DNA from 2 places in the Paenibacillus sp. 1781tsa1 genome. Region 2 is predicted to be linked to the other one. Evidence: a T-box and tRNA genes for the amino acid it is inferred to sense, from the RefSeq annotation. Region 2 holds a T-box; the other holds one or more tRNA genes.
The links. A T-box is a leader RNA that pairs with one kind of tRNA and senses whether it is charged. The one in region 2 lies ahead of leuS (leucine--tRNA ligase), so its partner is inferred to be a tRNA-Leu.
Positions count from the first base shown of each region.

Region 1 (4,185 bases), 2.8 Mb from region 2:
TTTTCTATACCTCTTGTGAGGATCTGGCCAGAACCTCATTGGTATACGTTTCTCCCCAATCTCGCATGCTGAAGATGATCGGCCGTAATGTTTCACCAAATGGTGTGAGGGAATACTCCACTTTAGGTGGGATCTGGGGGTATATTTCACGATGAACAATTCCGCTACTTTCCAACTCTCGAAGTTGCAGGGTGAGCATACGCTGGGTAATGTCAGGAAACAATTTTCGGAGCTCGTTAAATCTCAAAGGACCAGAGAATAAATGATACAAAATGGCACCTTTCCATTTGCCTCCGATCACGCTAAGGGTAACTTCCACGGAACAGCCGTATGGCGTTGGACATGGCTTGATTGCATCCTTTTTCATTATAAGTGCACCTCCACTTTACGGTGATAATCTATGGTATCTATTTGGGTGATTACATTACATAAAGTACGTATAGTTCATGAAAGAGCATATCACTTATTATGCATATTATAAACCCTAATCCTAGGCGCAGACAGTTGTGATGATGTCTGTAAGAAAAAAGAGCCCCAGTTTCGTCTTGCGAAACATGGAGGCTCCATAAATGGGATGAATTTTGTACACTATATCAGGGCATCGAGGGAATATGCACCGGCTCCAGCGAGAGCAACACCAGCTAATGATCCTATTATCACAAGGTTATATTCGAATCCTCCGTTCAGATTCCATAGACCTTTATCTGCGTGAACCTTGGCTATGGCTACAACCATCGGAAGCATGAGTAGAATGGCTCCGACGATAATCCATAGACCGACTCCAAACAGGAATCCACCAATCAATTCAGCAAGTCCGGCGCACACGGCCAAGGCTCTAGCGGGTTTCAGGCCAATCGCTCCGAAAAATTTAGCTGTCCCTGATACACCCTCACCACCAAACCAACCAAACAGTTTCTTGCATGCATGTCCGATCATAATAAAACCGATAACGAGACGAATGATAAGTAAACCCGTGTCCAACATGAGATGATTTCCTCTTCTCTGGATGTATAAAGTATAATAATGAGCGTATATACGCTACTTCAGTGACGATAGAATGGAGTCACATAGAGCCATCGTTGCAATATTATCCTTGGCGCTGGAATGTGGGACTGTTTGGTTCTGGCAACAGGCGATGAAGTGCGCCATCTCACCAACAAAACCACGTAGATAAAGGTCGCGATAAGCTCCTGACATGGGAGATCCGGAAGGTGTGTATACAGTATCTTGCTCCTCGAGAGATTTCCAGGGAACGCTGGTGGAGCTTCGGGATTGATGAACAGTAAGTGTGTTGATCTCTTCAGCTGACGCAAATCCATTGTCGAAGGTGACGAGCACACTTTCACTCTCACGTGACCAGGCACTCATGCCGGTAAAATAAGCACTGCCTACCACGTTATTCTCAAATACAAAGGAAATGCTCTGATTAATATGTTCCCCATCCTTCACGGTTGTGCCTGTAACTCGTATAGCTTCTCCGAATAAGTAGCGCATCAGATCGACCATATGAATGGCAGCGAGCTTCATGAACTGTTCCTCATCCTTGCAGAATGGGGTACTGTCTACAGCGAATTTCATCTGGAATGAACGCACTTTACCTAGCGAACCCCCATCAATGAGCTCTTTTAGCTTCATGTATACCGGAGCATAACGTTTCATAAAACCGACCATGACAACGACGCCAGCCTGCTCGGCAGCTTCTGCTACAGTGGAGGCTTCCGCAGCGTTCCATCCAAGCGGCTTGTCCACGTATACATTTTTGCCAGCCCGAATGCATTCAAGGACAAGAGCAGTCTGATCCATAGGCTGGGCGACCACAACGACTCCGTCACAAGTTTCCTGCTGTAACATAAGCTGAGCGTTAACATACGCTTTGCCATTGCTGCCAAATTTCAGCAGAGCTGTTTCTGATCGTTCCATACTGCGAGTGGCAATGGCCTGGATCTGCGCTCCGCTTTCAACGACAGAAGGATATATATTCGTGGATGCATGAAACCCGGCACCGATAAAGCACAGATGGGTTGTTTTCAAAATGGGATCTCTCCTTCATTGTATCATTCGTATTGGTGGTTTATTTGCTTAATGATACGATAGGGGGTTTGGTGTTGATAAAAAAGGACATATGTCCTATTTCTGAATGGATAAAAAGAAGTTGCAATTTTATTTTGCAGCATGTATACTCTGAATTACGGTAAAACAAGGAATTGCTTCACCGGAACACTTTTCATCGATGGATGAGGAGATACATATTATGCGGTCGTGGCGGAATTGGCAGACGCGCACGGTTCAGGTCCGTGTGGGCTAACCCCCCGTGGAGGTTCGAGTCCTCTCGACCGCATCAAATCAAAGAAAGGTTCGTGAGTTGCTCTAATGCAATTCACGAACCTTTCTTTATTTTTACTATATTATTGTGAATCAAGTATTTTGCTGCTGGCATCTAATACTGCCGCTGCCGCAAAATGACTGCCATGATGAGTCCGGTGATAGCTCCTGCTATTCCGAACAGTGTAACACTGGCAATAACTTCAACCGACTGGAGACGAAACAAAAAAGCGATACCACTGCCTAAGGTGGTTCCGGCGAGAAATCCGAGCGAAATTCCTAATTCTTTGGTTAATTTCATTGTGTCACCTACTTGGAAATGTGAGATATGGATTTGCAAATATGGGGTACAGGAAGTAAAGTGTGATCAGGAAAATCATCACATTTTATTTCCTTTTTTATCTTGTGGTATTAACCGGTTAATTATGCATGATATCTCATATGGGAGGGTAAGAGCGAATGAATATGAACGAACGAATTGCAGCATGGAATGAGGAAGCACAGCAGTGCGCTTGCGGTCATCAACACCGAATGGTAGATATGCTCATTCATCTGGAAGCTGGGGCCATTCAGAGGCTACCGGGCTATTTGTCTGAACAAGGGTACCATCATGTGACGGTTGTTTATGATCGACATACGTTTCGGGCTGCTGGATCTGATGTGCTGAACAGTATTCGAGAAGCGGGAATGCATGTGGATGAGATCGCTCTGCCGGAGAATCGTACGGGTGATATTATTGCGGATGAAGCAGCTATCGTGCAGGTCATGTTGGGTGTGAAATTGGAAAGTCAGGCTATCATTGCGGTGGGCTCAGGTACCATTCATGATCTGGTGCGATTTGTATGTTCCAAAATGAACAAGCCCTTTCTGTCGATACCGACAGCGGCTTCAGTGGACGGGTTTACCTCTGCAGGTGCACCCTTAATTGTAAGCGGCATCAAACAGACCTTTCAGGCTGTTCCGCCTGAGGCCATCTTTGCGGATATGAATATCCTGGAGCAAGCCCCCCAAGAGATGACGGCTGCTGGATTCGGAGATATGCTTGGCAAATATACTTCCCTTGCAGACTGGATTGTTTCTCGTGAGCTGGGAGGAGAACCGTTCTGTCCGGTCGCTTATCGAATGACAGAAGAAGCGCTGAATTCCTGCATTGATCATGTACAAGCTATTGCGGAGGGGCGGGCAGAGGGAGTAGCTGTATTAATGGACGCATTAATTGTTTCTGGTATCTCCATGCTGATCATTGACCATTCCCGTCCGGCATCCGGAGGTGAACATCACCTGTCCCACATCTTGGAGATGGATCTCATGCAAGCGGGAGAAAGACCGGTTCTGCATGGTGCCAAAGTTGGCGTAGCCTGTGCATTGCTTACGGTGAAATATAAAGAACTTGCACAGACATCGGATGAACCAGTGTTTAGAATATATAACCAATTGCCGGAGGCTTCTCAGCTCATCGCATGGTTGGAGCAAGTAGGTGGACCTGTGACTACTGAACAGCTTGGTGTAACCCCGGAGATGGTGGAACATGCCTTTACCACCGCGCATACACTTCGTCCTCGATATACCGGATTGAAATACATCAATGAAGTGTTAAACACGAGGTAAAGGTGACTTTTAAGGAGGTTCGGTCTCCAAGATTGTGTAAACTTAGCTTCTAGAGCGCTAAAATGGCCTTGATTGGGATTAGAAAGTAGAGAAGGGGGATTTACCTGACGTTGTTGACGGAAGAGCCAGGAGGCTGTTTCAAGGTCGGGAGAGAAGAGGGATATGTTTCATTTTAAAAAGGCTCTGGCCTCCTGGAAGGAGATCAGAGCCTTTTGGCTGTTCGCTTATTTAGTTGTTGCGACGATCTTTCAAGAT
Region 1 is NZ_JAMYWY010000001.1:2,199,055-2,203,239, forward strand. Features, by position in the region: gene NKT06_RS09880 (winged helix-turn-helix transcriptional regulator) at 5-367, opposite strand; gene NKT06_RS09885 (DoxX family protein) at 589-984, opposite strand; gene NKT06_RS09890 (Gfo/Idh/MocA family protein) at 1,039-2,031, opposite strand; tRNA gene NKT06_RS09895 (tRNA-Leu) at 2,254-2,338, shown strand; gene NKT06_RS09900 (hypothetical protein) at 2,438-2,623, opposite strand; gene NKT06_RS09905 (sn-glycerol-1-phosphate dehydrogenase) at 2,782-3,930, shown strand; gene NKT06_RS09910 (helix-turn-helix domain-containing protein) at 4,159-4,185, opposite strand, start outside.
Region 1: it has a tRNA-Leu gene. The T-box ahead of leuS (leucine--tRNA ligase) is inferred to sense a tRNA for this amino acid. The anticodon was not compared.

Region 2 (4,185 bases):
ATTGAAAGTGCGGTGCCTGACATGTCTTACCGGAAATTTGCCTATGTGTATGATGAATTAATGGAAGATATGCCTTATCCGGACTGGATAAGGTTTGCAAGAACAGCATGGGAAAAACATGGAATGCCCAAAAGTGTCGCTGAACTTGGCTGTGGAACGGGCTCTATTACAATCCCGCTCGTGAACTCCGGTTTCGAAGTTACGGGCATTGACCTGTCAGCAGATATGCTGTCGGTTGCACGCAGCAAGATGGAGGCAACGCCTCAGGGTCATCGCTTGTATCGGGAAGGCAGCGTACGTTGGGTGCAGCAGGATATGCGAGACTGGCGAGTTCCGGAACCTGTGGATTCGGTGATATCATTCTGTGATTGCGTCAATTATCTGCTCGAACAAGAAGATGTTGTTCGAACCTTCCAGCGGACATATGAGATGCTGAAGCCTGATGGAACGTTTTTGTTTGATGTGCATCATCCCAATACGCTTATCCGTTATGATGAGGAGCAGCCTTTTGTGCTGGATGAGCGCTCCGTATCTTATATTTGGACTTGTGATTTGGACCAGGATCGCTGTGAGATTGAACATCATCTCAGTATTTTTTCGCGTGTGGATGATGGCAGCAAGGATATGTACCAGCGCTTTGAAGAAGTTCATGTCCAGCGTGCATATAACCCAGACTGGATGAAGCTGGAGTTATCCAAGGCAGGCTTTAGAGATGTGAAGGTATATGCGGATTTTGAATGGAAAGAGGCCGGAGACAGCGCACAGCGCTTGTTCTACGTTGCTGTGAAATAAGAGCGAATCACGAGAACTGTCCTTATGTTTGGTACATAAGGGCGGTTTTTTTGTTTAATTTTCCATAAAATGATGGACATGTTTCTGTAACCTGGCAAAGAAATGCTAGGAAAGACTCAATAGCGTGACAAAAAGTATTGCCAGCTGAAGTAGAGGAGGCGATAATAGTCGGATAGAAAGCGTTTTCTATGGAAACCAATAGTCGAGGTGAGGTGTAGAAGTGGAAAGTACATATAAAACAAGACTTACGTCAGAACAACTAAATGCCATAATAGAGCAGAATCTCTCTGCAAAAATACAGGGCTACAAGGAAATGGTGGATGGCTGGGCCAATCATGCATATCTCATTACACTCAGTGACGCACAGCGAGTGGTACTCAAAATTGCCCCTTCAGCTTCGACAAATCTGATGCGCTGTGAACAGGACCTGATGATTGCCGAGGTTGAGGCACTGCGTCTCATAAGCGAGCTGCAGGATGTTCCCGTACCCAAAGTTCTGGTTTATGATGATTCGTTAACCATGGCTTCAGCGCGGTATTTTATCATGGAGTACATGTCTGGAACACCCTACAATCAGGTCAAGGATCAGTATTCTGCGGAAGAGCAGGAAGCCGTTGAACAACAACTGGGGCGTTACAATCGTCGAATTAATGAAATCAAGGGTGAGAAGTTCGGATATTTCTCGGAGCAAAAACAGCGTTATTCCACTTGGAAAGAAGCATTTATGAATCTGATGGATGACATTCTTGCCGATGGGGAAGAAGCCGGGATTACATTTTCGATGGATTATCCTGAATTGAGACGCTTGATTGAGGAGAAATCGGATGTGCTGGACGATGTAAAAGAACCTGTGCTTGTAAGTTGGGATCTGTGGGATGGCAATGTTCTAGTAGACAAAGGTCGCATCACAGCGATTATTGATTTTGAACGTTCACTGTGGGCAGACCCTCTGATGGAGCACTATTTCAGTCATTTTAACTATACACCCGGTTTTGTGAAAGGGTATGGGCATGCGATTACAACTGAAAGTGAGCTAAAAAGAAGAAGTCTGTATGACTTGTACTTTGATCTGGTGCTGCGCATTGAGTGCGCTTATCGTCAATATGATCATCAGGAACATGTGAATTGGACCATTCATAACCTGGAGGAAGGCATTGAGCGTTTTCGGTTATCCTGAACAGCAACCAGCGTTATGAAGGGTACCAACCCGTGAGCTTTAAGATGGCGAGTATAACATGTAATATTGACTTTGGGCTTGCTTTTTTATATAATGGTCCCGATATTGTATACATATTTCGATGATAAGGATTAGTAGTAATTTCTGTACATCACAGAGAGCCGGCGGTTGGTGCAAGCCGGTTGACAGTAAATTGTGAACTCGCCTTGGAGAAATGCGGTGATTACACCATTTTTGTTTAACCTGCTGAGTAGAAGCTGGAATTCAGGAATGGAAATCCGCATCGGTTAACCGCCGTTACAGGTCCAAAGGGAGTGGATGACGAAGCACGTTCGTCCGCTAACTAGGGTGGTACCACGGGAATTCAACCTCTCGTCCCTAGCGCTGCAAACGCTACGGGATGCTGAGGTTTTTTTGTTGCAATTAAAGCTAAGCGAGTAACCTGAAGGAGGAACAATAGATGAGTGAGAATAACCAGCCGAAACACGGCTATCAGCCACAAGTCATGGAAAAAAGTTGGCAGCAATACTGGGATACAAATAAAACGTTTAAAACGGGTGAGGACCCTGCTAAACCGAAATTTTATGCACTGGATATGTTCCCTTATCCATCCGGTTCAGGTCTGCACGTAGGTCACCCGGAAGGATATACGGCAACGGATATCGTTTCCCGTTACAAACGTATGCGCGGTTACAATGTATTGCATCCGATGGGTTGGGATGCTTTCGGTCTGCCTGCTGAGCAGCATGCATTGGATACTGGTGAGCATCCACGGCATATTACATTCCGTAATATTGACAATTTCCGTCGCCAGATCAAGTCGCTTGGTTTCTCCTATGACTGGGATCGTGAGATCAGCACAACGGACCCTGAGTACTATAAATGGACACAATGGATCTTTATCCAGTTGTACAATAAGGGCCTCGCTTATGTGGATGAAGTCGCAGTTAACTGGTGCGAAGCACTTGGAACGGTACTGGCTAATGAAGAGGTTATTGATGGCAAGAGTGAACGTGGTGGACATCCGGTTGTACGTAAACCGATGCGTCAGTGGGTCCTGAGAATTACCGAGTATGCAGAGCGTCTGTTGGAAGACCTGGAAGAGCTGGATTGGTCTGAAAGCATCAAGGATATGCAGCGTAACTGGATCGGTAAATCGACAGGTGCAGAAGTTGTTTTTGCCATTGAAGGTCGCGAGGAAGTAATTAAGGTGTTCACTACCCGTGCGGACACATTGTTCGGAGCAAGCTTTGCAGTACTTGCTCCGGAACATGAATTGGTAGAAGCAATCACAACGGATGACCAACGTGAAGCGATTCAGGCTTATCAGGAGCAGGCTTCTCGTAAGAGTGATCTGGAACGTACGGATTTGGCCAAAGACAAAACAGGTGTATTCACTGGCGCTTATGCAATCAATCCCGTTAATGGTGCAAAATTGCCGATCTGGATCGCTGATTACGTTCTTGCAGGTTACGGTACAGGTGCGGTTATGGCTGTTCCGGGTCATGATGCACGTGACTGGGAATTTGCGAAGCAGTTCGGTCTGGATATCATCGAGGTTATTCAGGGTGGCGACGTTACACAAGAGGCGTATTCCGGTGATGGCGCGCATGTGAATTCCGATTTCCTGAACGGACTGAACAATGAAGAAGCCGTTGCCAAGATGATTGCTTGGCTGGAAGAGAACGGTAAAGGACAAGGGAAAGTGACCTATCGTCTGCGTGATTGGCTGTTCAGCCGTCAGCGTTACTGGGGTGAGCCAATTCCGATTCTGCATCTGGAAGACGGAACGATGAAGACCGTACCGGAGGATCAACTTCCACTGCTGCTGCCTGATATCGATCAGATCAAACCTTCGGGTACTGGAGAATCACCACTGGCGAATGTTACGGAGTGGGTGAATACGGTAGATCCGGAAACGGGAATGAAGGCACGTCGTGAGACTAACACCATGCCACAATGGGCGGGTAGCTGCTGGTATTACCTGCGCTTTATCGATCCGCACAATGACAAGGAACTGATCTCCAAGGAGAAACAGCAGCAGTGGCTGCCAGTTGATCTGTACATTGGCGGAGCAGAGCATGCGGTGCTTCACTTGCTGTACGCTCGTTTCTGGCACAAAGTGCTGTATGATCTGGGTGTTGTGGATACAAAAGAGCCGTTCCACAAACTGGTGAACCAAGGTATGATCCTGGGGACGAATAATGAGAAAATGA
Region 2 is NZ_JAMYWY010000001.1:5,001,093-5,005,277, reverse strand. Features, by position in the region: gene NKT06_RS22575 (class I SAM-dependent DNA methyltransferase) at 22-792, shown strand; gene NKT06_RS22570 (phosphotransferase family protein) at 1,013-1,969, shown strand; T-box leader at 2,082-2,352, shown strand; gene leuS (leucine--tRNA ligase) at 2,430-4,185, shown strand, end outside.